DNA from 3 places in the Enterobacter sp. MG-EB028 genome. Region 1 is predicted to be linked to each of the others. Evidence: predicted binding sites of a transcription regulator. Region 1 holds the regulator's gene; each other region holds the start of a gene.

Evidence for each region. Region 1 encodes PhoB, which activates phosphate uptake and scavenging genes when phosphate is short. Its sites were predicted from a motif close to CTGTCATAAAACTGNCNNAT; they were not measured.
Region 2: a site for PhoB is predicted at 5,220-5,239, ahead of ACR42C_RS07285 (phosphoethanolamine transferase). Genes of this name have one in related genera too.
Region 3: a site for PhoB is predicted at 5,019-5,038, ahead of pstS (phosphate ABC transporter substrate-binding protein PstS). Genes of this name have one in related genera too.

Annotation. Positions count from the first base shown of each region.
Region 1 covers NZ_CP195079.1:1,061,921-1,072,556, reverse strand. The annotation lists gene ACR42C_RS04945 (DUF2339 domain-containing protein) at 1-2,499, opposite strand, end outside; gene malZ (maltodextrin glucosidase) at 2,586-4,403, opposite strand; gene proY (proline-specific permease ProY) at 4,566-5,939, opposite strand; gene brnQ (branched-chain amino acid transporter carrier protein BrnQ) at 6,021-7,340, opposite strand; gene phoR (phosphate regulon sensor histidine kinase PhoR) at 7,750-9,045, opposite strand; gene phoB (phosphate response regulator transcription factor PhoB) at 9,067-9,756, opposite strand; gene sbcD (exonuclease subunit SbcD) at 9,944-10,636, shown strand, end outside.
Region 2 covers NZ_CP195079.1:1,534,037-1,544,672, reverse strand. The annotation lists gene ACR42C_RS07315 (efflux transporter outer membrane subunit) at 1-321, opposite strand, end outside; gene ACR42C_RS07310 (DHA2 family efflux MFS transporter permease subunit) at 321-1,892, opposite strand; gene ACR42C_RS07305 (HlyD family secretion protein) at 1,889-2,983, opposite strand; gene ACR42C_RS07300 (anion transporter) at 3,085-4,194, opposite strand; gene mntR (manganese-binding transcriptional regulator MntR) at 4,191-4,664, opposite strand; gene mntS (manganase accumulation protein MntS) at 4,848-4,976, shown strand; gene ACR42C_RS07285 (phosphoethanolamine transferase) at 5,246-6,826, shown strand; gene ompX (outer membrane protein OmpX) at 7,377-7,895, opposite strand; gene rhtA (threonine/homoserine exporter RhtA) at 8,251-9,138, shown strand; gene dps (DNA starvation/stationary phase protection protein Dps) at 9,438-9,941, shown strand; gene glnH (glutamine ABC transporter substrate-binding protein GlnH) at 10,303-10,636, shown strand, end outside.
Region 3 covers NZ_CP195079.1:4,854,998-4,865,633, forward strand. The annotation lists gene atpD (F0F1 ATP synthase subunit beta) at 1-827, shown strand, start outside; gene ACR42C_RS22970 (F0F1 ATP synthase subunit epsilon) at 848-1,267, shown strand; gene glmU (bifunctional UDP-N-acetylglucosamine diphosphorylase/glucosamine-1-phosphate N-acetyltransferase GlmU) at 1,406-2,776, shown strand; gene glmS (glutamine--fructose-6-phosphate transaminase (isomerizing)) at 3,019-4,848, shown strand; gene pstS (phosphate ABC transporter substrate-binding protein PstS) at 5,127-6,167, shown strand; gene pstC (phosphate ABC transporter permease PstC) at 6,296-7,255, shown strand; gene pstA (phosphate ABC transporter permease PstA) at 7,255-8,145, shown strand; gene pstB (phosphate ABC transporter ATP-binding protein PstB) at 8,193-8,966, shown strand; gene phoU (phosphate signaling complex protein PhoU) at 8,993-9,718, shown strand; gene yieH (6-phosphogluconate phosphatase) at 9,775-10,440, opposite strand; gene adeP (adenine permease AdeP) at 10,606-10,636, shown strand, end outside.

The DNA of each region.
Region 1 (10,636 bases):
CATCAGTTTAACCATCACCACCCCCAGCAGCGCGGCACCGCCAAGCCACTCCTGACGGGAAGCCCGGCGGGTGGCGTGGACCATGATCACCAGCGCGCTCAGCATCCAGAACAGGGCAAACGAGGTCTGGATAAGCCGCGAATCCCACAGTGATGCCATATTCCAGGCCACGTCGCCGTACCAGGCCAGGGCGCGCATCAGCGCACCGTTAAGCCACCAGAAGCCAAACGCCATAATCGCGACGGCAGGCCACGGACGTGCCTGCGAGAGCAGCGCCGGGTAGTAGCGTTCCACCATCTGATAAAAGACCACCAGCCCCAGCAGCGCGAACGCCGCGCCTTCCTCAAGCGGATTCACCAGCGGCAGCCAGGTCTGACGGTAAACCACGCCGTCCTGGAAATTGGTCACCACCAGCAATACCAGCAGCGCCGCGACCACGGGGATCGGTGCTATACACGCGTAGAGTGCGGGCCACTCCCGGAACGGCCACCCGCGACGGCGTACCGCCGCAGAGAGCGCCATAATCACCCCGCCGCCTGCGGCCATTGCCAGCCCGCTGCCCCAGGCCGCCATGCCCCACGGCAGCGACCGGGCAAACCAGTAAAGCTCCGCCGCCAGCGCCAGTAAAATCATCCAGAACAGAGACAGATGCAGCCCCCCAGAGATGCGCGGCGCTAAACGGGCGCCGTCGCGCCGCAGCAGCATCAGCGCGGCAGGAAGCGCGATTCCCCAGGCCAGATTTGACCAGCCGGCGGCAAACATCTGCTGGTGCAAGAGCTGATAGCCCACCATCACCAGCATCAGCGGCCACAGCAGCCATTTGCTGGCATCCAGTTCCCGCCACGCCAGACGAGCCGCAGCCTGCCGCCAGCCCCAGACCGACGCCGCCGTCAGCGCCAGCACGCCTGCCAGAACAGGTAATTCCTGCTTCAACACCAGCCGCGACGCGCCAAATAGCGCCACGAGCCAGAACAGCAGCCCGCCTGCCAGCAGCGCCCAGCTAACCGGCAGAAAGAGGTTCCGCCACAGCCAGGCAGCAGCCAGCCAGCAAAGGCTGAGGATGGTGAAGATCAGCAGCAGGCTCAGCGACGTAACGCCATTCATCTGCGCCCACAGCGCGCTGCCGAGCGCCAGCACCAGCAGCGCCGTCCCGCTATAGCTCATGCGTCGCTGGTGCTGCTGCACGCCCAGCCAGAGGATACCCAGCCCCTCAAGCGCCCAGGCCATCGCCGTCCAGCGCGCGGAGAGCGCCAGCGGAATGGCGAGCGTGGCAAATCCGCCGCCGATGGCCAGCGCCGCCATCACCAGCGGTCGTCCGATGGAGGGATAGCGCCGCAGCGCAAGGAACGCGAGGGTAAGATAAAACGCCCCGTATCCCAGCGCGCTCAGGGCCGGGCCATATTCCCAGTGTCGGGTCATGCCGTACTGCATCCCAAAACCCACCAGCGGCGGGGCAAACAGCAGCACGCCGTCAATAATCTGCTTCCCTTTCTCCTGCGCCCTCAGCGACAGCGCTACGCTCAGCACGCCGAAGATCAGCGTATTGGCAATCAGGAACAGCTGGCAGATCCAATAGTCTTCAGGCTGGTAATCACTCAGCCCCCACAGGCCGCCCACGCCAAAGGTAAAGAGCAGTCCGAGCAGGTTAAGCTCGCGCCAGTGCTGCCAGATGCTGATGGCGAGAATGCCGATGGAAAGCAGGAGATAGAAGGAAAACAGCGCCACAAAGTTGCCGCCCCCGGTAGATAGCAGCAGCGGCGCGAGATATCCACCGAGGCTCGCCAGCATGGCAAGGCTCAACGCCTTTTGCAGCACCGCCAGCCCGACGCTCGCGGCGCAAATCACCACCAGCAGCGCAAAGGCCAGCGTCATCGGCAGCATCTGCCAGAGCCGGAAGGCGCCGAAGACCGTCAGGTAGAGAATGCCCGTCGCCCCGCCCTGTAAGATAAGCGCGTAGACCAGCTGCTTGTGCCGCAGCCGCCACCCAACCGCCAGCAGCACGATGGCAAACAGCGCCGTCGCCACCAGGCGTAGCTCAAGCGGGAACAGGGAGTGTTCAACGGTATAGCGCAGCAGGAAAGAGAGGCCGAGGAAGAGCAGCAGAATGCCAAGCTTCGCCAGGGGATTACCCTGCATAAACCAGCGCGCCAGCGACGTCACTATGCCACCAAAGGCAGAAGGCTGTTTAGCCGCTGACGCAGGGGCCGGAGCGGGTTCGGCCTCGATAGCGGGAATTTCGGGACGCCAGGGATCGACAGGCGCGGGAGCGTCCTCAGCCACCAGCGCGGTCACGACCGCCGGAGTAGCAGCTTGCACCTGTTCTGGCTCCGGCGCTATCTCTGCCGCGCCGCGCTGCTCAAGCGCCTCAATGCGCTGGCGTAGCCGGGCGATCTCCTGCTGTGCCGCCGTGCTTCGATTAAACCCGATAACCGCGAGCACGGGCGCAACCAGCAGCGCAAAAACCAGGAACAAACAGCCAAGGATGTAAAGCTCGTCCATGTTTCCACCTTCACCGTATACAATCCGTTAAGATTGACACAAATCGTTGCATTTGCGCCATCTTAAAAGGTGGAAACATTAGCGGATTAGCTGCCGAGCCAGACCGTCGCGGATACCGCAGGCAGCGCCAGCACGCCGTCCTGCATCGTCGCCTTGCCCTCTTTGTTCTTCCACATCGCCACCTTTAGCAGCGGTGAATCATCCAGCACCACTTCGCAGCCCTCGCCCCGGTTGATCGCCACCAGCACGCGCTGCTGGTTATAGACGCGGACAAACACCACCACGTTATCGTGGGCGTACACCACCTGACAGCCACCGTAGCGCAGGGCAAGGCTCTGCTTGCGCAGTTTCGCCAGCCGCTGATACAGGCTGAACAGCACCTTGTCCTGTTTCTCTTCCTCCCACGGGAAGGTTTTGCGGCAGAACGGATCGTTGTTGCCGTCCAGCCCCACTTCATCTCCGTAGTAAATGCACGGCACACCCGGCCAGGTGAAGAGCCAGGTGACCGCCAGCGGCAGACGCGCCACATCCTTGCCGAGCAGGGATTTAAAGCGCGCGGTATCATGGCTATCGAGCTGGTTAAACATCCGCAGCTGCTGCTGATGCGACAGGCCTGCGCGATAGTTATCCATCCACGCTGCGCAGGTTTCGGCATCGATATGGTTCGGATCGTATGAGATATCGGTATTTGCCAGGAATCCCCACAGCGGGAAGGTAAAGCCGCGATAGTTCATCGCCGCATCTTCCGCATCGTTTTGCAGCCACTGGCGCGCGTCGCCAAAGTGTTCGCCAAACACAAACGCCTCCGGCTGGGCCGATTTTGCCGAGCGCGCGATCCCGGCGACGTGCTGAAGGTTATTCCGCGCCCCGCCCGCTTCACCGAGCATATGCACCACGTCCAGGCGCCAGCCGTCCATATTCCACGGTGCCTTCAGCCAGTGACGGACGATGCTGTCTTCACCGCCGTAAATTTCATCAATCAGAGAAGGCGACTGGAAATCCAGCTTCGGCAGGCTCGGGTAGCCCAGCCAGTCCAGCGCGCGGCCCTCTTCGTTAAAGCTGTACCAGTCGCGCTGCGGCGAGTCCGGGTTATGACATGCCCCGCCCATCGACTGGTTATGGCGGTCAAACCAGGCGTGCGAATCGCCGCTGTGGTTGAACACGCCGTCCAGGATCAGGCGCATCCCCTCTTTTTGCGTATTCTTACGCAAGCGCAGCAACGCCTCGTCGCCGCCAAACTGCTCATCAACGTGGCGATAATCTTCGGTATCGTATTTGTGCACGCTCGGGGCTTTAAACACCGGGTTGAGGTACAGCGCCGTCACGCCCAGTTTTTTCAGGTACGGCAGCTTTTCGCTGATGCCGTCGAGATCGCCGCCGTAGAACGTCGAGCCACCTGCCTGCGCCGTCACCGGTTCATCCCATTTTTTCAGGATGATGTCGTGACCGGCCGCATGATGGAAATAGACCTTGTCCTGGTCGGCGGTGCGTTTTTCGCTGCGCGCAAAGCGGTCCGGGAAAATCTGGTAAAAGACCTGTTCGTTAACCCACTGCGGGCCGTTATCAGGATAATCGACGGCAAACTGCTCCAGCCGCGCGGGCGGGAAACGGCTAAACCCCTGCGGGGTAAACCACAGCTGACGGTTGTTCCACAGCAGCTTGAAGCTGTATCGACGGCGCGGCTGCCCGCTGCGCAAATCGATATTCGCCCGCCACGCGGTGATCCCCGGCTGCGGTTGGCTGCGCAGCTTGTGCATTTTCAGCCCGGTCTCTTCGTTATCAATTTCGGCGCGAAGCGTCACGCGTTCAGGCTGGTTTTCCCCCGCCAGCCAGAGCGTAATCACAAGGTTGTCTTTGTTTTGCTTAACAAATGGGGCAACCGGAAGGTGCCAGGCGTTTAACATCACGAATCCCCTCTGATGAAATTGACGTCACCTTGCCACAGGGTGGTTAAGGATAGCTCACCATGACGTGATTTATTGGGGGAGGAGGACGGGGGAGGAGGCATCTGTGCGGCCTGATGCCCTCACCCTAACCCTCTCCCACGGGGAGAGGGAAAATGGATATTACTGCGCTTCCGCCAGCTGGCGGTCGCGGCGGCACTTAAACACCCAGCCGATCAGCAACAGAACGATCCACGCACAGCCCACGTACAGGGAAATGCGGGTATCCGGGTGGTAGCCAATCAGGCCAATAATAAACACCAGGAAGATCAGCCCGACCACGGTTGTCGCCACCCCGCCCGGCACCTTAAACTTCAGCGCTTTCGCCTCATCCGGCGACAGACGACGGCGGAAGGCAATCTGCGACAGCAGGATCATGATCCATACCCATACCGTCGCGAAGGTCGCCAGGGACGCAATCACCAGGAAAACGTTCTCCGGCATGATGTAGTTCAGGTAAACCGAGAACAGCAGCGCTACGGTCATCACCAACACCGTCACCCACGGCGTACCGCGGCGTGAGGTTTTGGCGAACACCTTCGGCGCGCTGCCCTGCTCCGCCATGCCGTGAAGCATGCGGCCCACGCCAAAGACGTCACTGTTTATCGCGGAGAGAGACGCGGTTAGCACCACAAAGTTAAGAATGCTGGCCGCAAAGGCAATCCCCATATGCTGGAAGGTCAGAACAAACGGGCTACCGTTGGTACCCACCTGATTCCACGGGTAGATGGACATAATCACGAACAGCGTACCCACATAGAACACCAGAATACGCATCGGCACCGAGTTGATGGCGCGCGGAATGGACTTCTCTGGATCTTTCGCTTCCCCGGCGGTGATACCGATAATCTCGATACCGCCGTAGGCGAACATCACCATTTGCAGCGACATGACCATCCCGAGCCAGCCGTTGCTGAAGAAGCCACCGTTGCTCCAGAGGTTGTGAATACCGGTCGGCTGCCCGCCGTTGCCAATTCCCCAGATAATGATCCCGAAACCGGCCACAATCATGATGATGATGGTGGCGACCTTGAAGAAGGAGAACCAGAACTCCAGCTCGCCGAACACCTTCACGCTCATCAGGTTGACGGCGCAAATGATCAGCACCACGCTCAGCACCCAAATCCAGTGCGGCACCGCCGGGAACCAGACGCCCATATAGATGCCGAATGCCGTCACGTCGGCAATCGCCACAATCAAAATTTCAAAGCAGTAGGTCCAGCCGGTGATAAACCCGGCCAGCGGGCCGAGGTTTTCCTGCGCGTAGCGGGAGAAGGAGCTGGCAGACGGGTTGTGAACCGACATTTCGCCGAGGGCGCGCATGATGATATACGCCGCCACGCCGCCGATAATGTACGCCAGCAGAACGCTGGGACCGGCCATTTTGATGGCATCTGCCGAGCCATAAAAAAGACCGGTGCCGATAGCAGAGCCCAGCGCCATAAAGCGGATGTGGCGCGTGCTCAATCCACGTTTAAGTTTGTTAGTGCTTTCCATTTAAATCTTGCCATTCAACACGAAAAAAACAAAAAACCACGGGGCCTTAAGCCCCGTGGTTAAACAGTTTGTTGCCGTTGATTAATGAGCGTTAGATGCGACCTGACGCCCTGCAGCACGATCCCAGATAACCGCCAGAACCAGTGCAACAACGGTAGGCATCAGCCAGGCCAGGCCCTGCTCGGACAGCGGCAGACGCTGTGTCCAGGCTGGCAGAATTTCAGCGAACGCTGATGCTTTAATCCCGTCAAGGATACCAAAAATCAGGCTGATAAACATGGCTGGCGCAATAATTCGTGAGGAGTTATGCCACCACGGACGGGTGAAGCTCAACACCACCAGCACGATGCACGGCGGATAAATCGCCGTCAGCACCGGAATCGAGACCTGAATCAGGTGGCTCAGACCGAGGTTGGACACCGCCATGGAGAAGATACCGAGGATAAACACCAGGGTACGGTATGAGAGCGGCAGATACTGCGCAAAGAACTCTGCGCAGGCGCAGGTCAGGCCAACCGCGGTTACCAGGCACGCCAGGAAGATCAGTGCCGCCAGCAGCATACTGCCCGCACCACCGAAGGTGTGCTGAACGTAAGCGTGCAGGATAGCCGCACCGTTGGCGTTTTGATCAACCAGCATCGCGCTATCAGAGCCCAGGCGGAACAGTGCCAGATACAGCAGCGTCAGCCCCACGCCGGCCATCAGGCCAGCCCAGATGGTATAGCGGGTCAGCAGACGCGCTTCGGTCACACCGCGGGAACGCGCGGCGTTAACGATAACGATACCAAACACCATCGCGCCCAGCGTATCCATCGTCAGGTAGCCGTTCACAAAGCCGTTAGAGAACGCGGCGTTTTTATAGGCGTCCATCGCGTCGCTAATTGGACCGGCTGGCCAGATGATGGCCGCCACGGCCAGCACGATCAGCGCCACAATTTTCAGCGGTGCCAGGAAGTTACCGACCGTGTCCAGCAGCTTGCCCGGATAGAGGGAAACCAGGATCACGATGGCAAAGTAAATCAGGCTGTAGATAAACAGCGGCATCGCGCCGTCGCCGGTCAGAGGAGCAATACCTACTTCGAAGGAAACGGTCGCGGTACGCGGGGTCGCAAACAGCGGGCCAACGGCCAGATAGCAGACGGTAGCCAGCAGTACGCCCGCCACTTTACCAATCGGGGTGCTGAGGCTATCCACGCCGCCGCCGACTTTCGCCAGCGCGACAACGGTCAGGACCGGCAGACCCACGGCAGTAATCAGGAAACCAAACGCGGCGGTCCAGACGTGTTCACCCGCCTGTAAGCCAACCATTGGAGGGAAAATGATGTTGCCTGCGCCAACGAACAGCGCAAATGTCATAAAGCCCAGCGCGATAATGTCACGCGATTTTAAGTGATGGGTCATAAAACCTTACTGCCTGTGGATGTGGTGTTGAAAACGTTGAGATTTTCGATTCCCCTGACGGGACGATACAGCCGAAAATTTGCTCAATTTCAGCGGGAAATGCTCCCGTCCTGGCGTGGAGAAGAATAGTTTTTCGATTTACCACGCAAATACAGTCGGTCTGACAGTATCTGGGGGGCAATTTAAACGCTTATAACGTTTAAAGGCAAGGTGGGATCGTAAAACCAGAACAATATGCCAGCATGAAAATATACTCCAGCACAATACGCTAATTATAAGAAAAACCCATGGCTAATCATGCGAACAAAAAACAGACAGCCGTATAAAATTCACACGCGTTTCGCTTGACTGCAAAGCAAACGGGCCAGCAAACGCTGACCCGTGGAAAGGTAAAATGACATACCTGCCGTCAGGCGCTCTTTTTGGCAATTAATCGTTCCGGGATAACGAAACTGAAGCGGGTTCCCTTACCCAGGGTACTCTGGATATCAAGACGGCTTTCATGGTGATTCACCGCGTGTTTCACAATCGCCAGCCCCAGTCCGCTCCCCCCCGTTTGCCGGGATCGCGCTTTATCCACCCGGTAGAAACGCTCGGTCAGGCGCGGAATATGCTCCGGGGCAATCCCCGGCCCGTTATCCTCCACGCTAAACTCGGCGCCTGTCGGCGTATGCTGCCAGCGCACTACGATATCCGTCCCTTCCGGCGTATGGTTTACCGCGTTGTACACCAGGTTGGAGATGGCGCTACGCAGTTCATCTTCGCTGCCCAGCACCTTCAGCGTATTGTCGACCTCAAAGGTCAGCTGATGTTTTTTATGGCTTAACGTCTGCGCTTCACGCTCAACGACGCGCAGCATCATTGGCACATCTATGGTGTCATTCAGCGCAAGCGACGGCGCCGCTTCAATCTTCGAGAGCGTCAGCAGCTGTTTCACCAGCCCTTCCATACGGTGCGTTTGCTCACGCATCGTGTGCAGCGCTTTTTCACGCGGCGCGCCTTCCAGGGTTTGCTCCTGCATCATCTCCAGGTAGCCCTGCAGCACGGTCAACGGAGTGCGTAGCTCGTGGCTCACATTGGCGAAGAAGTTACGACGCGCCCCTTCCAGCTGGTGCATCTGGGTAACGTCGCGCGCCACCATCAGCCACTGGCGATCGCTGTAGGGCATAACGCGGATTTCCAGATGGCGACCGTTATTCAGCTTCAGATTGTGGGGACGGGTAAAATCACGCTTTTTCAGATACAGCGTGAACTCGGGATAACGCAGAAGGTTGAGGATGTTCTGACCATTATCGTCCGGCCAGCGCAGACCCAGCAGCTGTTGCGCCAGGCCGTTACACCAGAAGATCGTTCCTTCTTCGGTCGTCAGGATCACCGCATCCGGCAGCGACTCTGCACCGCTGCGAAAGCGTTTGATCAGGCTTCCCAGCTCGCGACGGCGCTTTTTATTACGCATCTGCATTTGGTGCAGACCGTACAGCAGCGGCTCCCAGCTGCCGCTTCCCGGCGGCGGCGTCATGCTGCGGTCAACCCACAGCCACCATGAGAGACGCAGCAGGTTCCAGAAATGCCAGACTAACAGCCCGGTGACCGCCGCCAGCAGAAACCACGGCAGATGCCCAAGAAAGGCCCCCAGAAGAAGGGCCGGAATACAGCATAAGATCAGTTCAAAGACGAGCCTTTTCCATGACAGACGTTCCAGCACGCGTCACACTCCTGTCATTGTTCAGAAACGGGTCGAGAAACGATAACCCGTGCCGCGGACCGTCTGTACCATGCGATCGTGGCCGCTCAGTTCCAGCGCTTTTCGCAGGCGGCGGATATGTACGTCAACCGTCCGGTCTTCGACATACACGTTAGTTCCCCAGACGTTATTCAGCAACTGCTCGCGGCTGTAAACGCGTTCCGGATGGGTCATAAAGAAGTGCAGGAGTTTAAATTCGGTAGGCCCCATGTCGAGGGGGTTTTCGCCGGTCATCACGCGGTGTGAGGTGGGGTCAAGGCTGAGGCCCTGCATTTCGATCACCTCTTCCACCGCCATCGGCGAAATTCGGCGCATCACGGCTTTAATGCGCGCAACCAGCTCTTTCGGGGAGAAAGGCTTGGTAATGTAATCGTCCGCGCCGGTCTCCAGACCGCGCACGCGATCCTCTTCCTCTCCGCGCGCCGTGAGCATCACAACCGGAATATCGCGGGTCAGCGCTTCACGCTTCAGGTGTTTGATAAACTGCAGTCCGGAGCCGCCGGGCAACATCCAGTCAAGCAGAATCAGATCGGGCCAGGGTTCATTCAGCTGGTTCACCGCGCTGTCATAATCTTCCGCTTCAACCGGCTGGAAGCCATTTTGTTCGAGCACGAAGCACACCATTTCACGAATTGGAGCTTCATCTTCTACGACCAGAATACGTCTCGCCATACTTTGCCCTGTCTTATCTTATTTAAGTTACAAGTTTGTAATGCGGCGCCATTATGCGTCAGTTTTATGACAGATTTATGAAAAACAGTACCACTACAAATGGCAAACTGTTGTTTTATTACAGCGGTTATTTTCCTCTCCCTGACAGTTTATAATCGCCCGCATCGTTTTTCGCCACGGATCTCCTATGCGCATACTTCACACCTCGGACTGGCATCTGGGTCAAAATTTTTACAGCAAAAGCCGTGCGGCTGAACATGAAGCGTTCCTGAACTGGCTGCTGGAAACGGCCCGGACGCACGAGGTGGACGCGATTATCGTGGCGGGTGACATCTTTGATACCGGCTCGCCCCCCAGCTATGCGCGTGAGCTGTACAACCGCTTCGTGGTCAACCTGCAGCAGACCGGCTGTCATCTGGTGATTGTTGCCGGCAACCATGATTCCGTCGCGACGCTCAATGAATCCCGCGACATCCTGGCGTTTCTCAATACCACCGTGGTCGCCAGCGCCGGGCACGCGCCCCAGATCCTGAAAAAACGCGACGGCACCCCGGGGGCGGTACTGTGCCCCATTCCGTTTTTACGGCCGCGCGACATCCTGCAAAGCCAGGCGGGGCTGTCGGGTGCGGAAAAGCAGCAGCATTTATTACAGGCCATCACCGATTATTACCACCAGCAGCATGCCGATGCCTGCGCCCTGCGCGGTGAACAGGCCATTCCGGTCATTGCCACCGGGCACCTCACCACCGTCGGGGCCAGTAAAAGTGACGCTGTCCGCGAGATCTATATCGGCACGCTGGATGCGTTCCCGGCGCAAAACTTCCCGCCAGCCGACTACATCGCGCTCGGGCACATTCACCGTGCCCAGGTCATCGGCGGC
Region 2 (10,636 bases), 470 kb from region 1:
ATTGCCGTTCACCGACGGGAAAAATGCCCCGCCCGCCTGGTTAATCTGTTCACGCGCCCCGGCGATGCGCAGCACCGTCTGCTGCAGGGTCAGGTTTCCGGCGATGGCGCGCTCAACCAGGCTGTCGAGCTGCGGCGAACCGAAGGTTTTCCACCAGCGGGGATTGGTCGCGGCGGAGGTGGTTTGCGATTTCACCGCGCTGTCGCCCTTATCGTTCCAGTGCGTAACGGCGGGCGGCGCAGGCTGCTGGTAGTCCGGCCCGACGGCGCAGCCCACCAGCAGCATCACTATCATCAGGGGGTGTAAACGTCTGTGTATCATCAATGTGCTCCTGCACTCCCCTCGCTCTTAACCGGCGAGAGCAACAAACAAAACGGAATCAGTAACAAGGCCACCGCGCTCAGGATGGTGAAGACGTCGATGTAGGCCAAAAAGCGCGATTGCTCGATCATCGTCTGGTACATCCTCCCGGTGGCTATTCCCGTAGGGTCACCCACCTGGGTGGTGAAGTTTTGAATAGCCTGCGCGCTCTCGCGTATCGCCAGCTGGAACTGCTCGTTGAACGGCGAGGCGTGGTACGCAAGGTGCGCGCTGTGCGCCTGCGCGCGCTCGGTGATGGCGGCCGTCGAGAGCGAAATCCCTATGGACCCCGCCACGTTGCGGAACATGGTAAACAGAGCCGCCGCATCGGCGTTGAGCCGCCTCGGTATCGAGATAAAGGCGATGGTGGTGAGCGGCACAAACAGGAACCCCAGACCTATCGACTGGGCGCTGCGGAACAGCACCAGCGTTTCGAAGTCGATATCCGGCGTCAGCGTGCGCGACCAGAAGAACGACACCGCCAGACAGGTAAAGCCAAAGGCGATGATCCAGCGCGTCTGCACCACCGGCATCAGCTTCAGCACCAGCGGGATGGTTAACACAATCAGCACCGCCCCGGGCGAGAGCACCAGCCCGGACCAGGTGGCGGTATAGCCCAGATCCTGCTGCGCCAGCTGCGGGATCACCACCGAGCTGCCGTAGAGGATCATCGCCATCCCCGCCATCAGCAGGCTGGAGATCGCGAAGTTGCGGTCCTTCATGCAGTGCAGATCCACCACTGGCTTTTTGGCATACATCAGCCAGTAGATTGCGCCGATAATGCCGACCAGCGTCAGCACCGCGAAGGTGCGGATAAAGTTCGAATAGAACCAGTCGTCATCCTCGCCCCGGTCGAGCATCACCTGCAAACAACCGAGACCAAGGGCGATCAGGCCGATCCCTGTCCAGTCAATTGTCAGCTTCTCTTTTGATTTGCTCTCCCACGGCGGATCTTCCAGCAACTGGTAGATCGCCAGCACCGTGACAATCCCCACCGGGATGTTGATAAAGAACACCCAGCGCCAGGAGTAGTTGTCAGTGATCCAGCCGCCCAGCGTCGGGCCGAGCACCGGCGCAACGATAATCGCGATCGAGGAAAGCCCGAACGCTTTGCCCCTGTCCTCCGGCTTGAAGTAGTCGAGCAGCACCGACTGCTGGGTGGGCTGTAGCCCACCGCCAAAGAAGCCCTGCATCACGCGGAACAGGATAATTTGCCACAGCTCGGTGGCAATGCCGCACAGGAACGAGCAGATGGTAAACATCACGATGCAGATCAGGAAGAACTGCTTGCGGCCAAACAGCCGGCTCAGGAACGCCGAGATGGGCAGCACGATGCCGTTCGCCACCAGGTAGCTGGTCAGCACCCAGGTGGATTCGTCATAGCTGGCCGAGAGCGACCCCGCAACGTGCGGCAGCGCGACGTTGACGATGGTGGTGTCCAGAATTTCCATAAACACCGCCAGGGTGACGACAATCGCCACCGCCCACGGATTGCTGGCGGGCTTCCAGTTATCGTGGCTGTGATCCGTCATTCCACGGTAACCTTCGGTTCAACCGACAGCCCCAGCGGCAGCGGCTTGTTTGGATCAAGACCTTTATCAATGACGATTTTTACCGGCACGCGCTGAACAATCTTCACAAAGTTACCGGTGGCGTTTTCCGACGGGAAGGCGGAGAAGCGCGAACCGCTGCCCTGCTGGATGCTGTCGATATGGCCCTCAAGTTCCATATCCGGCCAGGCATCCACGGAGACGCTGACCTTATCGCCGGGCTTCATGCGCTCAAGCTGGGACTCTTTAAAGTTCGCCACCACCCACACGTTCGGGGAAACCAGCGAGAACAGCGCGGTGCCCGCCTGCACCAGCGTGCCGGGCTGCACGTTGCGTTTGGTGACAAAGCCGTCGAACGGAGCGCGGACTTCGGTGTAAGAGAGGTTCAGGTTGGCGGTTTCCAGCTGCGCTTTGGCCTGATCGACCTGACGCTCGCGGGCTTCGACGTTGGTCTCCTGCTGTCGAATTTGCAGCTGAACCTGCTCCGCCACTTCCAGCTGCGCCTGGGCGCTGGCCAGACCAGCCTGGGCGCTGCGTAGCTGAGCATTCGCGGAATCAATACTTTGCTGGGTGGTCGCGCGCGGGTCGACGCCGCGCTGGCGACGGTACTCTGCCTGCGCGTTCGCCAGATCGGCCTGCGCTTTCAGCACCTGCGCTTTAGCTTCATCACGCTGGGCGGGATACTGCACTTTTGAGAGCGCCAGCTGCGCCTGGGCCTGATGGAGCTGCGCGATAGCCAGCCCAAGCTGCGCCTGAGCCTGATCGCGCTGCGCGGTGGTATCACGCGGATCGATGACTACCAGCAGGTCGCCCTTTTTCACACGCTGGTTATCGCGCACGCGCAGCTCGGTAACGTAGCCCGCCGTCTTGGGGGCAATCGTCACCACATCGCCGTCGGTAAAGGCGTCGTCGGTCGTCTCTTCGTTACGGGTTAAAAACCACCAGACCAGCGCCACAACGACCATTACCACCACGACAATGCCGAGGATAATTAACGGTTTCTTGCCCGGGCGCTTACGCTCATTATTGTTTCTGTCCTGCTCGTCAGCAGGCGGGTTTTGATCTTCAGCCATAGTTCAGCAACGGTCCTGTCAGTGAGCGGCATCACACTATGCCGTTCACTAAAGCTAGGACGTTGCTATACGTTTGCCAGGAAAAACTGACAAATTGCGCACTATATGAGAAGGAATAGTCCGAAACCGATCGCCGCAGCCCAGAGCAGCATCGGAATCGACCAGAGATGGAAGCGCCACCAGATGCGGCGGTCGTTGGCCATGCGCAGGGCGATCAGGTTTGCCAGGGAGCCGGGCAGCAGCCCAAACCCGCCAATGTTAACCGCCCAGGCCAGCAGCGTGTCCGGCGGAACGTAGTTGAGCAGCAGAATGGTGGCAGGCACGTTGCTGATAAACTGCGACAGGCCAATCGCCGTCAGCCACAGCCCCGGCTGCGACAAGCCGCTGACGCTGTGCAGAACGTTTTGCAGTACCGGAAGCTGGATAAGAAGATGCACATCAATAAACATCGCCATAAAGACCAGCAGCAGCGTCCAGTCCACGCTCACCAGCACGCGCCGTGCCAGTACGACAAAGCCCGCAGCGACGAGCAGGACGCCCGCCAGCTCGTACTTCAGCTCCAGGGCAAACAGAAAGACGATATACAGCCCGAGGCAGCTCCAGACCAGCCGCGGCTGCCACTGCGGGCCCGTGGTCCCGCTATGGTATTGCAGCTTTTTATCCGGAAACGCGAACCAGCACACTGCCAACAGCGACAGCATCATCACCAGCGCGAGAGGCGCCATCTGCCAGGTAAAGGCAGCGAACGACAGACCGGAACGTCCCCAGAGGAGGATATTTTGCGGGTTGCCGATAGGGGTCAACAGAGAACCCGCGTTAACGGCGAGCGCTTCAAAGATGATCAAGCGGCTGACCGGGATCTCGCACAGCTTACGCAGCGTGAGCGTGAGGGGCACGATGATAAACAGCGCCACGTCGTTGGTCAGAAACGTTGACAATACCGCAGCGGAGAACACCATAAACAGGGCCAGCCTGCGCTCGGTGGCAAAACGGCGCACCATTTTACGGCCCAGCACGTCAAAATAGCCGCTCAGCTCGACCCCTTTGGTCAGCATCATTAACCCGCTCAGGGTAATGATGGTGCGCCAGTCAATCGCCGCAGACCAGGCCTGTGGCGCAAACGGCACAAACAGGCTTAACGCTGCGCCAATAATTAATAAGAGATGGAAGAAACGATCGCGTGACAGGGCCTGCAGTCCAGGGATTTTCATTCAGCGGAGGGACCATATTTAAGGGTAAACTCACGAAACTTCACCAGCGTCTCTTCGCTAACGTGGTGTTCCATTCCTTCCGCATCCCGGCGGGCAATTTCCGGGCTGACGCCCAGCACCAGCAAAAAATTCTCGACAAGCTGGTGACGCTCGCGGCTCTCCTGCGCAAGCTTCTCCCCTTCCGGCGTCAGAAACACGCCGCGCCAGGGGATCATTTCAATAAGGCCCACCGAGGCCAGACGTTTTAACATTTTCGCGACCGTCGGCTGCGAAACCCCCAGCCTGGCGGCCATATCAACCTGACGCGCTTCCCCGACCTCGCGGATCAGATCGGAAATCAGCTCAACATAATCATCAATTAGTTCACGCCGGTGCGCCTCACGGACCTGGCGAAAACCTTCGACATGTTCTTCAACATTCACCAGTTGCGTCGTTTTCCTCATTGTTGGCTTACCTGCACGACGGTTCATTGTACTTCCTCAGTGGGGTGACGCTTCCAGCGCCCGGTATCGAGAGCGCACATTGTAAACCATAGCTCTGCAAGCACAAAAAATTAACGAAATAGCCATAGCTATACAATATAGCCTGTGCTATATCTGTATGTAATGCAGTCACCCTTCACGGATCGAAGGGATCAAAAATCAGGAGGTCTTATGAACGAATTCAAGAGGTGTATGACCGTGTTTACCCACTCTCCTTTTAAAGTGCGCTTAATGCTGTTGAACATGCTGTGCGATATGTTTAACAACAAACCGCATCAGGACGACAAACCTTCCCACTAAGCGGCGTTGCGGTACGCCGCTTCATTTTTCTGTCACATTTCCGCTGTAAACTGACCAATTCCCGATTATTTTTGCGGATTTGCAGCCCCCTTCGCAAAACATCTGTTTAGCAACTGTTGACCTTAATTCACGCTCGCACTATCTTCTTGCAGCCCTGCACAATTTGCGGCTCGCTGAAGCGGACCTCTCATTCCCTTTCCACGCACTGTCCGGCAGGCTTTGACCCTTGGCGCCAGGGTGAGCACATGGCGTTTTTGTGATAGTGACCTATGAATGTAACCCTGATAGATACCATCGTTACCCGCAGCCGGTTAAGCCCGTGGACGGGATTTTACTTTTTGCAGTCGCTGCTGATTAACTTTGCGCTCGGCTATCCCTTCAGCCTGCTTTATGCGGTGGCTTTCACCTGTGTGCTCCACGTACTGTGGAGGAGTGCCCCGCGCGTGCAGAAAGCGTTTGTGGGGGTCTGTTCGCTGGTTGCTGCGATGTATTTCCCGTTTGGTCAGGCCTACGGCTCGCCAAACTTTAATACCCTGCTGGCGCTGCACTCGACCAACATGGAAGAGTCGACGGAGATCCTGACGATCTTCCCGTGGTACAGCTACGTGGTAGGGTTATTCATCTTCGCGTTGGGCGTTATCGCCATCCGCCGTCGGTCGGGCGAGAAAAAATCCTGGGGTAAAATCGAAATACTCTGTCTGGTCTTCAGCCTTGCCGTGGCGTTCGTCGCCCCCATCCAGAATATTCCCTGGGACGGTAAGCTAAGGCTCATCAATATCGGCTATCCGGTTTTCCGCTTCGTTAAAGACGTCGTTGTCAACAATAAAGAGGTTCTCGACGAGCAGGCGCGCATGGCTGAACTTTCCAATATGAAAGACACCTGGAACGTGCTGGCGGTTAAGCCGAAATATCATACCTACGTGGTGGTGATTGGCGAGAGCGCACGTCGCGACGCACTGGGTGCCTTCGGCGGGCACTGGAATAACACGCCGTTTGCCAGCTCGGTCAACGGCACCCTGTTTACCGATTATGTTGCGGCCAGCGGCTCGACGCAGAAATCGCTTGGCCTGACGCTGAACCGCGTGGTGGATGGCAAACCTCAGTATCAGGATAATTTTGTTACGCTGGCCAACCGCGCCGGTTTTCAGACCTGGTGGTTCTCCAATCAGGGGCAAATTGGCGAATACGACACGGCCATCGCCAGTATTGCTAAGCGTGCTGACGAAGTGCAGTTCCTGAAGAGCGGCGACTTTGAAGCCGACAAAAACACCAAAGACGAGGCGCTGCTGAAGATGACGGCGCAGGTCTTTGCTACCCCGCGCACCCAGCCTCAGCTGATTGTTCTCCACCTGATGGGATCGCACCCGCAGGCCTGCGATCGCACTGGCGGGAAATACGCAGAGTTTGTGCAGTCAAAAGAGACCTCTTGTTATCTCTACACCATGACGCAAACTGACGATCTTCTCAGCAAGCTGTATGATCAGCTGCGCAACACGGGCGAAAGCTTCTCTGTGGTCTATTTCTCGGATCACGGGCTGGCGTTTAAAGAGCGTGGCAAAGAAGTCCAGTATCTGGCGCACGACGACCAGTTCCAGCAGAACTTCCAGGTGCCGTTTATGGTGCTGTCGAGTGATGATAAAACGCATCGCGTCATTAAAGCGCGGCGCTCGGCGAATGATTTCCTGCAGTTCTTCTCACAGTGGACGGGGATTAAGGCCAAAGAGATAAAAAATAGTTACCCGTTTATCTCCAACAAGAAAGCGCCCCCAGTGTACGTTACCAACTTCAAGTTACAGAAAGTTGACTACAACCATCTGGGTACGGATATTTTTGATATTAAGAGTAAGTAGTTTCTGCCGTCTCGTGCGGTCTGATGCCCTCACCCTGGCCCTTTCCCACAGGGCTGAGGGATCCCCACAAAATAATGTTTGCATGGACGCCCCCCTCTCCCTTGAGGGAGAGGGCTGGGGTGAGGGGAACTTACGGCTCCGGTGGTCATTCCGTTCACTTTATGTTCCTTGCTACTCTGTAAGGACATGACCGGTGAACGTGCCAGGGCGGCTCAATCGCCACCGCCCTGGCGACCCGGGCTCCCGGCGGTAAATCGCCGCTTCGCGGTGCCCTCAGCTTATTCCTTCAGGCTATCGGGTCGGGCATGAGCCTGCATCCCTGCAGGCCACGCCCTCTCGGCGCATCCGTGCGCCTCGCCCCGGCCTTACGGAAACGCTTCGGCGATTTACAGCCGGACCAGGGCGTCGCTGAAAACCTTAAATCGTTCTGAAACAACCTTATTGCTTCTGCTTAAAAATTACTGGGGATTCCTCAGCCCGCAGGGAGAGGGAAAAGGCAAAAAAAAAATCCGCCACATTGGGCGGATTTTTTATTTCATCACCGGAGTGATTAGAAGCGGTAACCTACGCCCGCGATCCAGGTGCCAACGTCAACGTTGCGGATACGGCTCTGCTCATAGGAGAAGTCCAGAGCCACGTCCTGGATTGGGTTGAACTGCAGGCCTGCGCCATAGGAGAAGCCGTAGTCGCTGGTGCTTGCAGTGCGGTTCAGACCCTGGTTTTCGGTCTGCTGGAATTTACCGTAGCCAACACCTACAACACCGTAGATGCTTGCCCAGTCGTTCAGACGGTAAGCTGGACCAGCGGTGATACCGTAGTACTGGCCTTTGTTGTATGCGCCGTTTTCAGTACGATCTTTCTCGGTGTAGGTGAAAGAACCGATCACGCCCAGCGGGTTGTTATCCTGCTCGTAACGATACTTCAGGTTGAAACCGTTGGTTTTGTTCATCACGCCCTGCATATCGCTCTGAGCGTAACCACCGGTTACAGTAGAAGTAGCAGCTACAGCGGTACCTGCGGAAACAGCCAGTACAGCGGCCAGTGCTGAAAGACATGCAATTTTTTTCATAACCACCTCAAATGTGCTTCAAGTAAGTCCGTAAGTTTTAAATATATCAAAAAAATTTGCGAAACTCTTTGTGATTCGTGATGTCTAATGAGGCCTTTCCTGTAACAGAACGTTTCCAACATCAGCTAACTCTTTCAAATCACATGCGATTTTTCCTACTAAACGCCCATATTGCGCGTCTGCGCCGTTACATTCATCCAGATTATTCCTAATCTTTCAGGCGATAAATCCACCAGCGCTTAACCATTTTACGGATTTCACGGGCCTTTTTTTTCAACAGAGTCTCAACCGTAGCTGTATATTTCCTTTACACTGCAACCTTTACTCCATTTGACATTAGCTGACAGGAGAAAGGATGCCTGGGTTATCCCGCACGTCGTCGGTCTGGTTGCCGGTAGCCGTCATACTCATTGCCATGTTGTCTATCCAAAGCGGTGCCTCGCTGGCAAAATCGCTTTTTCCTCTGGTGGGTGCCCCCGGGGTGACGGCCCTGCGTATCGTGCTGGGCACGGCGATACTGGTGGTCATTTTCAAACCCTGGCGTCTGCGCTTCAAAAAAGAGCAGCGTCTCCCCCTGCTTTTTTATGGTCTCTCCCTCGGGGCAATGAACTATATGTTCTACCTCTCCATCCAGACCATTCCGCTCGGGATCGCCGTCGCGCTGGAGTTTACCGGCCCGCTGGCGGTGGCGCTTTTCTCCTCCCGTCGTCCGGTGGATTTTATCTGGGTCGTGCTGGCCGTTCTGGGCTTATGGTTCCTGCTGCCGCTCGGCCAGAATGTCTCTGAGATTGATCTCACGGGCGCAGCGCTGGCTCTGGGAGCAGGGGCCTGCTGGGCTGTCTATATCCTCACCGGGCAGCGCGCGGGTGAAGAACATGGCCCGGCAACGGTTGCCCTGGGTTCCGTGATTGCGGCTATCGTTTTTGTGCCGATCGGTATGGCGCAGGCCACGGAGTCTATCTGGCAATGGTCAGTCATGCCCATCGGGCTGGCGGTCGCTGTTCTTTCAACGGCTCTCCCCTATTCTCTGGAGATGATCGCCCTGACGCGTCTGCCGACGCGCATATTTGGCACCCTGATGAGCATGGAGCCCGCCCTTGCGGCGATCTCCGGGATGGTGTTCCTGGGCGAAACGCTGACGTTTACCCAGACGCTGGCGCTCTGCTCAATTATCGCGGCGTCAATGGGTTCAACGCTCACCATGCGCCCGGAGCCCAAAGTAGAGAAAATCGACATCAGCTAATGCCATATATTCTGCATGGCTTCACGGCCATGCAGAATAAAGGCCAGAAATTCATACGTTATAATTTCTTACATACCTGGTCATATTATCGAAATATCCTTTCCCACCTGTTCCCCTTCCGGTGAATTAAGATTGATCTGTATCAATTTCAAAATTACCCATTCATTTCAAGCAATTAAATTATCAAACTCCTTCTTACTATTAAACCGATAGGCACAGCCAGACCGCAGAGAAAAAATCCGGTGCTATACTTAGTTCCGTAATTACCTGGGACATAAACATCAAGAGGATATGAGATTATGAGTACCGCTAAACTGGTGAAAACGAAAGCGTCTAATCTGCTTTATACCCGTAACGATGTATCGGATAGCGACAAAAAGGCGACCATTGAGTTGCTGAATCGCCAGGTGATCCAGTTCATCGATCTTTCGCTGATCACCAAACAGGCCCACTGGAATATGCGCGGTGCAAACTTTATTGCCGTTCATGAAATGCTGGATGGCTTCCGCACAGCACTGGTGACACACCTCGATACGATGGCTGAACGTGCCGTACAGCTGGGTGGTGTCGCGCTTGGGACCACGCAGGTGATCAACAGCAAAACGCCACTGAAAAGCTACCCGCTGGATATTCATACCGTTCAGGATCACCTGAAAGAGCTGGCGGACCGCTACGCGATTGTGGCCAATGACGTGCGCAAAGCGATTAGCGAAGCCAAAGATGAAGATACCGCAGACATCTTCACCGCCGCGTCCCGCGACCTGGATCAGTTCCTGTGGTTTATCGAATCTAACATCGAATAATTCATACGACTTTTCTATCAAACCCTCGCCTCTGGTGAGGGTTTTGCACATCTATGGTGCACAGTTTTTGCCTGATACGGTGCAAAAGTGAAGAAATTGTAATAATCACCTCACACAACCGTTAATGGAAGATTGTTTTTTCGTCAGAATTTACGCTAAATATCTCCCCGTCAGTTGACCCAAACGAAGTGCACCAAAACGGTGCTCCATCCTGGTGCAACACGACATCATTGCCACGTTTTTTGTGCAATGCATGACTCCATCCCCTTTGCAAAACAACAGCTTGAAAAGTTGGCACGATTTTTTCATTGTGCCAGTCGTTCTCGCAGGGGATCGCCCCGTGGATATAAAAGGAAATGCTATGAAGTCTGTATTAAAAGTTTCACTGGCTGCACTTACCCTGGCTTTTGCGGTGTCCTCTCAGGCTGCCGACAAACTGGTTGTGGCGACCGACACGGCGTTCGTTCCGTTTGAATTTAAGCAGGGTGATAAATACGTTGGTTTTGATGTTGATCTGTGGGCCGCTATCGCCAAAGAACTCAAACTGGACTACACCCTGAAGCCAATGGACTTCAGCGGCATCATCCCGGCACTGCAAACCAAAAACGTCGATCTGGCGCTGGCGGGTATCACCATTACCGAAGAACGTAAAAAAGCGATCGACTTCTCTGACGGCTACTACAAGAGCGGCCTGC
Region 3 (10,636 bases), 1.1 Mb from region 1:
AGGGTAACGACTTCTACCACGAAATGACCGACTCCAACGTTCTGGACAAAGTATCCCTGGTTTACGGCCAGATGAACGAGCCACCAGGAAACCGTCTGCGCGTTGCGCTGACTGGCCTGACGATGGCTGAGAAATTCCGTGACGAAGGCCGTGACGTTCTGCTGTTCGTTGATAACATCTATCGTTACACCCTGGCCGGTACGGAAGTATCTGCACTGCTGGGTCGTATGCCTTCAGCGGTAGGCTACCAGCCGACCCTGGCGGAAGAGATGGGTGTTCTTCAGGAACGTATCACCTCTACCAAAACCGGTTCTATCACCTCCGTTCAGGCGGTATACGTACCTGCGGATGACTTGACTGACCCATCTCCAGCAACCACCTTTGCGCACTTAGACGCAACCGTGGTACTGAGCCGTCAGATCGCGTCTCTGGGTATCTACCCGGCCGTTGACCCGCTGGACTCCACCAGCCGTCAGCTGGATCCACTGGTTGTTGGTCAGGAACACTACGACACCGCGCGTGGCGTACAGTCCCTGCTGCAGCGTTACCAGGAACTGAAAGACATCATCGCCATCCTGGGTATGGATGAACTGTCTGAAGAAGACAAACTGGTGGTAGCACGTGCGCGTAAGATCCAGCGCTTCCTGTCCCAGCCGTTCTTCGTTGCGGAAGTATTCACCGGTTCTCCGGGTAAATACGTTTCCCTGAAAGACACCATCCGTGGCTTTAAAGGCATCATGGAAGGCGAATACGATCACCTGCCAGAGCAGGCGTTCTACATGGTTGGTTCCATCGAAGAAGCCGTGGAAAAAGCCAAAAAACTTTAACGCCTTAATCGGAGGGTGATATGGCAATGACTTACCACCTGGACGTCGTCAGCGCAGAGCAACAAATGTTCTCTGGTCTGGTCGAGAAAATCCAGGTAACGGGTAGTGAAGGTGAACTGGGTATTTTCCCGGGTCACGCACCGCTGCTCACCGCCATTAAGCCTGGTATGATCCGCATCGTTAAACAGTTCGGTCACGAAGAGTTTATCTATCTGTCCGGCGGCATTCTTGAAGTGCAGCCAGGCAGTGTGACCGTTCTGGCCGATACCGCTATTCGTGGCCAGGATCTCGACGAAGCGCGAGCCCTGGAATCGAAGCGTAAGGCTGAAGAGCACATTAGCAGCTCTCATGGTGACGTGGATTACGCTCAGGCGTCTGCGGAGCTGGCCAAAGCGATCGCGAAACTGCGCGTTATCGAGTTGACCAAAAAAGCGATGTAACACCGGCTTGAAAAGCACAAAAGCCAGTCTGGATACCAGGCTGGCTTTTTTTTTGATCCTTAATTCATGATGTAAAAGATGTAGAATTTTAGGCATCAAACGTTTTTACTTCTCTCTCAAACTACCGTCAGGATGCGTATGTCAAACAGTGCGATGAGCGTGGTGATCCTTGCCGCAGGCAAAGGTACCCGCATGTATTCCGATCTGCCTAAGGTGCTCCACACGCTGGCAGGAAAGCCAATGGTGAAGCATGTCATTGATGCAGCGAATGAACTGGGCGCCCGTCAGGTCCACCTTGTCTACGGCCACGGTGGCGATCTGCTTAAAAAGACGCTGGGCGATGACAAGCTCAACTGGGTGCTTCAGGCCGAACAGCTGGGCACAGGCCATGCGATGCAGCAGGCCGCCCCTTTCTTTGCGGATGACGAAGACATCCTGATGCTCTACGGCGATGTTCCGCTGATCTCCGTTGAAACGCTGACTCGCCTGCGTGCTGCCAAACCACAGGGCGGCATTGGTTTGTTGACCGTCGTGCTGGACGATCCAAGCGGTTATGGCCGTATCACCCGTGAAAACGGCAACGTCACGGGTATTGTTGAGCATAAAGATGCCAGCGACGAACAGCGTCAGATTCAGGAGATCAACACCGGTATCCTGATTGCCAATGGCGCGGACATGAAGCGCTGGCTATCGCAGCTCAACAACAACAACGCGCAGGGTGAGTACTACATCACCGACATCATTGCGATGGCGTACCAGGAAGGACGTGAGATTGCGGCGGTTCATCCGGCGCGTATTAGCGAAACCGAAGGGGTGAATAACCGTCTTCAGCTTTCCCGCCTGGAGCGCGTGTATCAGTCAGAACAGGCCGAAAAACTGCTGCTGGCGGGCGTGATGCTGCGCGATCCGGCGCGTTTCGATCTGCGCGGCACCGTGTCTCACGGGCGCGACGTTGAGATCGATACTAACGTTATCCTTGAAGGCAACGTTACGCTGGGTAACCGCGTCAAAATTGGCGCCGGCTGCGTGATTAAAAACAGCGTCATCGGTGACGACTGCGAAATCAGCCCGTACAGCGTGGTGGAAGATGCCCGTCTGGATGCCGCCTGTACCATCGGCCCGTTTGCGCGTCTGCGCCCGGGTGCTGAGCTGCTGGAAGGCGCGCACGTGGGCAACTTCGTGGAAATGAAAAAAGCGCGTCTGGGTAAAGGCTCGAAAGCCGGTCATCTGACCTATCTGGGCGATGCGGAAATTGGCGACAACGTGAACATTGGCGCAGGCACCATTACCTGCAACTATGACGGTGCCAACAAGTTTAAAACCATCATCGGTGATGATGTGTTTGTCGGTTCCGATACACAGCTGGTGGCACCGGTTACCGTGGGTAACGGGGTAACGATTGCAGCCGGAACAACCGTTACGCGCGATATCGCCGATAACGAGCTGGTATTAAGCCGTGTGCCGCAGGTACACAAGCAGGGCTGGAAACGCCCGGTGAAGAAGAAGTAACAACAATATACGCCCCTCACCCTGACCCTCTCCCCATAGGGGAGAGGGGAATTGAACGGTGCGGTGTTTTTCTCCCTCGCCCCTTTGGGGAGAGGGTCGGGGTGAGGGGATAACATAATCCTCCCCCCACAGGCAGTACCCATAAAAATAACCCCACTCTCTACAAGGCTCGGGGCGCCCGGAAAGGGCAAATACAGGTCAGCGACAACGCAGGCATCATGCCTAAATTCGGAATCTAAAATATGTGTGGAATTGTTGGCGCAGTTGCGCAGCGTGATATTGCTGAAATCCTTCTCGAAGGTTTACGTCGTCTGGAATACCGTGGTTACGACTCTGCCGGTCTGGCTGTCGTGGATGCAGAAGGGCACATGACCCGCCTGCGTCGCCTCGGTAAAGTGCAGATGCTGGCTCAGGCCGCGGAAGAACATCCGCTGCACGGTGGTACCGGTATCGCGCACACCCGTTGGGCGACGCACGGCGAACCGTCTGAAGGTAACGCGCACCCGCATGTGTCTGAACACATTGTGGTGGTGCACAACGGCATTATCGAAAACCACGAACCGCTGCGCGAAGAACTGAAAGCGCGCGGCTATACCTTCGTCTCTGAAACTGACACCGAAGTGATTGCTCACCTGGTGCACTGGGAGCTGGCACAGGGCGGTACGCTGCGTGATGCGGTGCTGCGCGCTATCCCTCAGCTGCGCGGTGCGTACGGTACGGTGATCATGGACTCACGCGATCCATCCACGCTGCTGGCAGCGCGTTCCGGTAGCCCGATGGTTATCGGTCTGGGCATGGGTGAAAACTTTATCGCCTCCGATCAGCTGGCACTCCTGCCGGTCACCCGTCGCTTTATCTTCCTGGAAGAGGGGGATATTGCGGAAGTGACTCGCCGCAGCGTGACCGTCTTCGACACCAAAGGCGAGCAGGTGAAGCGCCAGGAGATCGAATCGAATCTGCAGTACGACGCGGGCGACAAAGGCGCTTACCGTCACTACATGCAGAAAGAGATCTACGAGCAGCCAAACGCCATCAAAAACACCCTGACCGGGCGCATCAGCCACGGTGAAGTTGATCTGAGCGAGCTGGGCGCAAACGCGAACGAACTGCTCGGCAAGGTCGAGCATATTCAGATCGTGGCCTGCGGCACCTCCTACAACTCCGGTATGGTCTCTCGCTACTGGTTTGAATCCCTGGCGGGCGTGCCGTGCGACGTGGAAATCGCGTCTGAGTTCCGCTATCGCAAGTCTGCGGTGCGTCGCAACAGCCTGATGATCACACTTTCTCAGTCCGGCGAAACGGCGGATACGCTGGCAGCGCTGCGTCTGTCTAAAGAACTGGGTTACCTGGGCTCGCTGGCCATCTGTAACGTCCCTGGCTCATCTCTGGTGCGTGAATCCGATCTGGCGCTGATGACGAAAGCGGGCACCGAAATCGGCGTAGCTTCCACCAAAGCGTTTACCACTCAGCTGACCGTTCTGCTGATGCTGGTGGCGAAGCTGGCGCGTCTGAAAGGCGAAGATGCTTCCGTTGAGCATGACATTGTTCACGGCCTGCAGGCGCTGCCGAGCCGTATTGAGCAGATGCTGTCTCAGGACAAACGCATTGAAGCGCTGGCGGAAGATTTCGCTGACAAACATCACGCTCTGTTCCTGGGGCGTGGCGATCAATATCCAATTGCGCTGGAAGGCGCGCTGAAGCTGAAAGAGATCTCCTACATCCACGCAGAAGCCTACGCGGCAGGCGAGCTGAAACACGGCCCGCTGGCGCTGATTGACGCGGATATGCCGGTCATCGTTGTGGCACCGAACAACGAACTGCTGGAAAAACTGAAGTCTAACATCGAAGAAGTTCGCGCCCGCGGCGGCGTTCTGTACGTCTTCGCCGACAAAGATGCCGGTTTTGTCAGCAACGACAACATGCACATCATTGAGATGCCGCACGTGGAAGAGGTGATTGCACCGATCTTCTACACCGTTCCGCTGCAGCTGCTGGCCTATCACGTGGCGCTGATCAAAGGCACCGACGTTGACCAGCCGCGTAACCTGGCGAAATCCGTTACCGTAGAATAATCCTTCCAGGCTCCACTATCAGGTGGAGCCTTTTTTAATGACAATCTGTCATTTTCAGCTATTTTTTCAGTGTCACATAAAGAAAATATTACTGAAACCCTGCTGCCATGTTTCAACTTAAATCATTGATAAATATATATAGTTTCCTTTTTCTTTAAGTGAAATTTTCATTGTCATAAAACTGTCATAATTCGTACATTTATCTGTCACCTGTTTGTCCTATTTTGCTCATCGTAGCCACTTAAACAATGATTTACGAAATCCTTGCAGGAGACATTATGAAAGTTATGCGTACCACTGTCGCAACTGTTGTCGCCGCGACCTTATCTCTGAGCGCTTTCTCTGCTTTTGCAGCGGCAAGCCTGACTGGCGCTGGTGCAACCTTCCCTGCGCCGGTGTATGCCAAATGGGCGGATACCTACCAGAAGGAAACCGGTAATAAGGTTAACTATCAGGGTATCGGCTCCTCCGGTGGCGTAAAACAAATTACCGCGAATACCGTTGATTTCGGCGCATCAGACGCTCCGCTGTCTGACGAGAAACTGAATCAGGAAGGCCTGTTCCAGTTCCCAACCGTGATCGGCGGTGTTGTGCTGGCTGTTAACATCCCAGGCCTGAAATCAGGCGAGCTGGTGCTGGACGGCAAAACCCTGGGCGATATCTACCTGGGTAAAATTAAAAAATGGGATGACGAAGCGATCGCTAAACTCAACCCAGGCCTGAAGCTGCCTTCACAGAATATCGCCGTGGTTCGCCGCGCGGATGGTTCCGGTACCTCTTTCGTCTTCACAAGCTACCTGGCGAAAGTGAACGAAGAGTGGAAATCTAAAGTCGGTTCCGGCTCTACCGTTAACTGGCCAACCGGTCTGGGCGGAAAAGGTAACGACGGTATCGCCGCGTTCGTACAGCGTCTGCCTGGCTCTATCGGCTACGTAGAGTACGCCTACGCTAAGCAGAACAACCTGGCTTACACCAAACTGGTTTCTGCTGACGGCAAACCGGTAAGCCCGACCGAAGAGAACTTCGCTAACGCCGCGAAAGGCGCTGACTGGAGCAAATCCTTTGCGCAGGATCTGACTAACCAGAAAGGCGAAGGCGCGTGGCCAATCACCTCCACGACCTTCATCCTGGTTCACAAAGAGCAGAAGAAACCTGAGCAGGGCGCTGAGGTGCTGAAGTTCTTCGACTGGGCATACAAAAACGGCGGCAAGCAGGCTAACGATCTGGATTACGCCAGCCTGCCGGACAGCGTGGTTGAGCAGGTCCGTGCTGCATGGAAAACCAACGTGAAAGACAGCAGCGGTAAAGCGCTGTACTAACAGGATATTTTTGACGAAGATGGCGGGTGGCGCTCACGCTTACCCGCCCTACGGTTCATCCTGTAGGCCCGGTAAGCGCCAGCGCCACCGGGCATATTCGTAAGACGTTTCATAAAGAAGAGTAATTTATGGCTGCAACCAAGCCTGCATTTAACCCTCCGGGTAAAAAAGGTGACATGATTTTCGGCGCGCTGGTCAAACTGGCTGCGCTGATTGTGCTATTGCTGCTGGGCGGCATTATCGTGTCTCTGATTTTCTCCTCCTGGCCGAGCATTCAGAAATTCGGTTTCTCCTTCCTGTGGACCAAAGAGTGGGACGCGCCGAACGACATCTACGGTGCGCTGGTGCCGATTTACGGTACGCTGGTGACCTCGTTCATCGCCCTGCTGATTGCGGTTCCGGTAAGCTTCGGTATTGCGCTGTTCCTGACGGAACTGGCGCCGGGCTGGCTGCGTCGCCCGCTGGGTATTGCCATTGAACTGCTGGCAGCCATCCCAAGTATCGTATACGGCATGTGGGGTCTGTTTATCTTTGCGCCGCTGTTTGCCACGTACTTCCAGGAACCGGTGGGTAATGTTCTCTCAGCCGTTCCGTTTGTGGGAGCCCTGTTCTCTGGCCCGGCATTCGGTATCGGTATTCTGGCGGCAGGGGTGATCCTCGCCATTATGATTATTCCGTACATTGCGGCGGTGATGCGCGATGTTTTCGAACAAACCCCGGTGATGATGAAAGAGTCGGCCTACGGCATCGGCTGTACCACCTGGGAAGTTATCTGGCGCATTGTCCTTCCGTTCACCAAAAATGGGGTGATCGGTGGCGTGATGCTGGGCTTAGGTCGCGCGCTGGGTGAAACCATGGCAGTCACCTTTATCATCGGTAACACCTATCAGCTCGACAGCGCCTCACTCTATATGCCGGGTAACAGCATTACTTCCGCGCTGGCGAACGAGTTTGCCGAAGCGGAATCCGGGCTGCACGTCGCAGCGCTGATGGAACTGGGCCTGATTCTGTTCGTTATCACCTTCATTGTTCTGGCGATTTCCAAGCTGATGATCCTGCGTCTCGCGAAAAATGAGGGGGCACGCTGATGGCAACTCTCGAAATGCAAAGCACCGCACAGCTTGCGGAATCCCGCCGCAAAATGCAGGCGAAGCGTCGTTTCAAAAACCGCATTGCGCTGACGCTCTCCATGGCAACGATGGCATTCGGCCTGTTCTGGCTGATCTGGATCCTGATGTCCACCATCACCCGTGGTATTGATGGCATGTCTCTGGCGCTGTTCACCGAGATGACGCCGCCGCCAAATACGGCGGGTGGTGGTCTGGCAAACGCCCTGGCGGGCAGTGGCCTGCTGATCCTGTGGGCGACGGTCTTCGGTACGCCGCTGGGCATTATGGCCGGTATCTATCTGGCGGAGTACGGGCGTAAATCCTGGCTGGCAGAGGTGATTCGCTTCATTAACGACATCCTGCTTTCCGCTCCGTCGATTGTCGTGGGCCTGTTTGTTTACACCATCGTGGTTGCGCAAATGGAACACTTCTCCGGCTGGGCAGGCGTGATTGCGCTGGCGCTGCTGCAGGTGCCTATCGTCATTCGTACCACCGAAAACATGCTGAAACTGGTGCCGGACAGCCTGCGTGAAGCGGCTTACGCGCTGGGTACGCCGAAATGGAAAATGATTTCTGCGATTACGCTGAAAGCGTCGGTCTCCGGGATCATGACAGGTATTCTGCTGGCTATCGCCCGTATCGCCGGTGAAACGGCACCGCTGCTGTTTACTGCCCTCTCCAACCAGTTCTGGAGTACGGACATGATGCAGCCGATCGCCAACCTGCCGGTGACGATCTTTAAATTTGCGATGAGTCCATTCGCGGAATGGCAGCAGCTGGCCTGGGCCGGGGTGCTGATCATCACCCTTTGCGTACTGTTGCTGAACATTCTGGCGCGCGTCATTTTCGCGAAGAAGAAACACGGTTAATTTTTTACGGCGCGGCAGATCGCGGCGCCGAATGAGGAAATGAGTCAATGAGTATGGTTGATACTGCCCCGGGTAAGATTCAGGTTCGTGATTTGAACTTCTACTACGGCAAATTCCATGCCCTGAAGAATATCAACCTGGATATTGCGAAGAACCAGGTCACGGCATTCATCGGTCCGTCCGGCTGCGGTAAATCCACGCTGCTGCGTACCTTTAACAAAATGTATTCGCTCTATCCGGAGCAGCGCGCTGAAGGTGAAATTATCCTGGATGGCGAAAACATTCTTACCCAGGCCCAGGATATCGCCCTGCTGCGCGCCAAAGTGGGGATGGTGTTCCAGAAACCAACGCCGTTCCCGATGTCCATCTATGACAACATCGCGTTTGGCGTTCGCCTGTTTGAGAAGCTCTCCCGTGCCGATATGGACGAGCGCGTGCAGTGGGCATTGACCAAGGCCGCATTATGGAACGAAACCAAAGATAAGTTGCACCAGAGCGGGTACTCTCTCTCCGGTGGTCAGCAGCAGCGTCTGTGTATTGCGCGTGGTATCGCCATTCGTCCGGAAGTATTGCTGCTGGATGAGCCGTGCTCGGCGCTGGACCCGATCTCAACCGGTCGTATTGAAGAGCTGATCACCGAGCTGAAGCAGGATTACACCGTGGTTATCGTGACCCATAACATGCAGCAGGCTGCACGTTGTTCCGATCACACGGCGTTTATGTACCTGGGTGAGCTGATTGAGTTCAGCGATACGGATGCGCTGTTCACCCGGCCCGCGAAGAAACAAACTGAAGATTATATTACTGGCCGCTACGGTTGATTTGCCTTAGTGCATGTGGAGAAACCATGGACAACCTCAATCTTAATAAACACATTTCCGGCCAGTTCAACGCAGAGCTGGAAAGCATCCGCACGCAGGTAATGACCATGGGTGGCATGGTCGAGCAGCAGCTTTCTGATGCGATTACGGCGATGCACAACCAGGATAGCGAGCTGGCGAAGCGCGTCATTGAAGGCGACAAAAACGTCAACATGATGGAAGTTGCCATCGACGAGGCCTGCGTGCGCATTATCGCGAAACGTCAGCCGACGGCGAGCGACCTGCGTCTGGTGATGGCGATCATCAAAACCATCGCCGAGCTGGAGCGTATTGGTGACGTGGCGGATAAAATCTGCCGCACCGCGCTGGAGAAATTCTCTCAGCAGCACCAGCCGCTGCTGGTGAGTCTGGAATCGCTCGGTCGTCACACCGTGCAGATGCTGCACGACGTGCTGGATGCGTTCGCGCGCATGGATCTGGACGAAGCGGTGCGTATCTACCGTGAAGACAAAAAGGTCGACCAGGAGTATGAGGGCATCGTCCGTCAGCTGATGACCTACATGATGGAAGATTCACGGACGATCCCAAGCGTGCTAACTGCCCTGTTCTGCGCGCGCTCTATCGAGCGTATCGGCGACCGCTGCCAGAACATTTGCGAATACATTTTCTACTTCGTTAAAGGTCAGGACTTCCGCCATGTGGGCGGCGACGAGCTGGACAAGCTGCTGGCGGGTAAAGATCCGAAAGAGTGATTTTACCCTCACCCTAACCCTCTCCCTGTGGGAGAGGGCCGGGGTGAGGGGAAAACTCAGCGAGTAATATCCCATCCGCGCGCCTTCCACAGTTCCGGCAACTGCGCCAGATCGGTAAAGGTCGTTACTTTTGGATGATCGATCGGCCTGTTGTGCGGATCGGCACAGAAGTAAAACACCTCCATCCCCGCATCAATCCCCGACTGCGCGCCCGCAGACGAGTCATCCACCAGAATACAGTTCTTCACGTTGACGTTCATCGCGTTTGCCGCATGGAACATCAGCGCCGGATCTGGCTTCCAGCGCTGGATATCGTAGCCGCTGAACAGTTTTTCCGGGAAATGGTGCAGCATCTCAAGCTTGCCGAGCGAGTGCTGCATTTTGCTGACCGGGCCGTTGGAGACCACACAGATCGGCACCGTCATCGCATCCAGCAGCGCGTTTGCACCTGCAATGACCTCCAGCTCAGAATCGAACAGGCGTGCGACCTCGGCGCGGTACACCGGTTCCAGATCCGCTTTTGCCAGACTGACACCGTGTTCTTTGTTAATGATGTCGATAATCTCGTAGAGCTTTACGCCCTTAAAGCGTTTGAACACCTCTTCGAGTTCCAGCGTAATGCCAAATTCCTGGAACATGGTGACATACGCGCGGGAACAAATGACCTCACTGTCGACCAGCGTACCGTCGCAGTCGAAAAATACCGCTTCAATTCCGGACATGCCTTTCCCTTTTAACAAGTTTAACGTTTTCGTACGGCAGTTCGCCGGGACGCAATCGTTGCCGTATAAGCAAAATCAATGAAAAAAGTATCACGTAACCGCCACTATTGTCGCATTTTGGTATAGGATAGCGACGAATTTTCCCTCCTTGTTCGGAAATTGATGATGAGTCAACAACACACTACCCAGACATCTG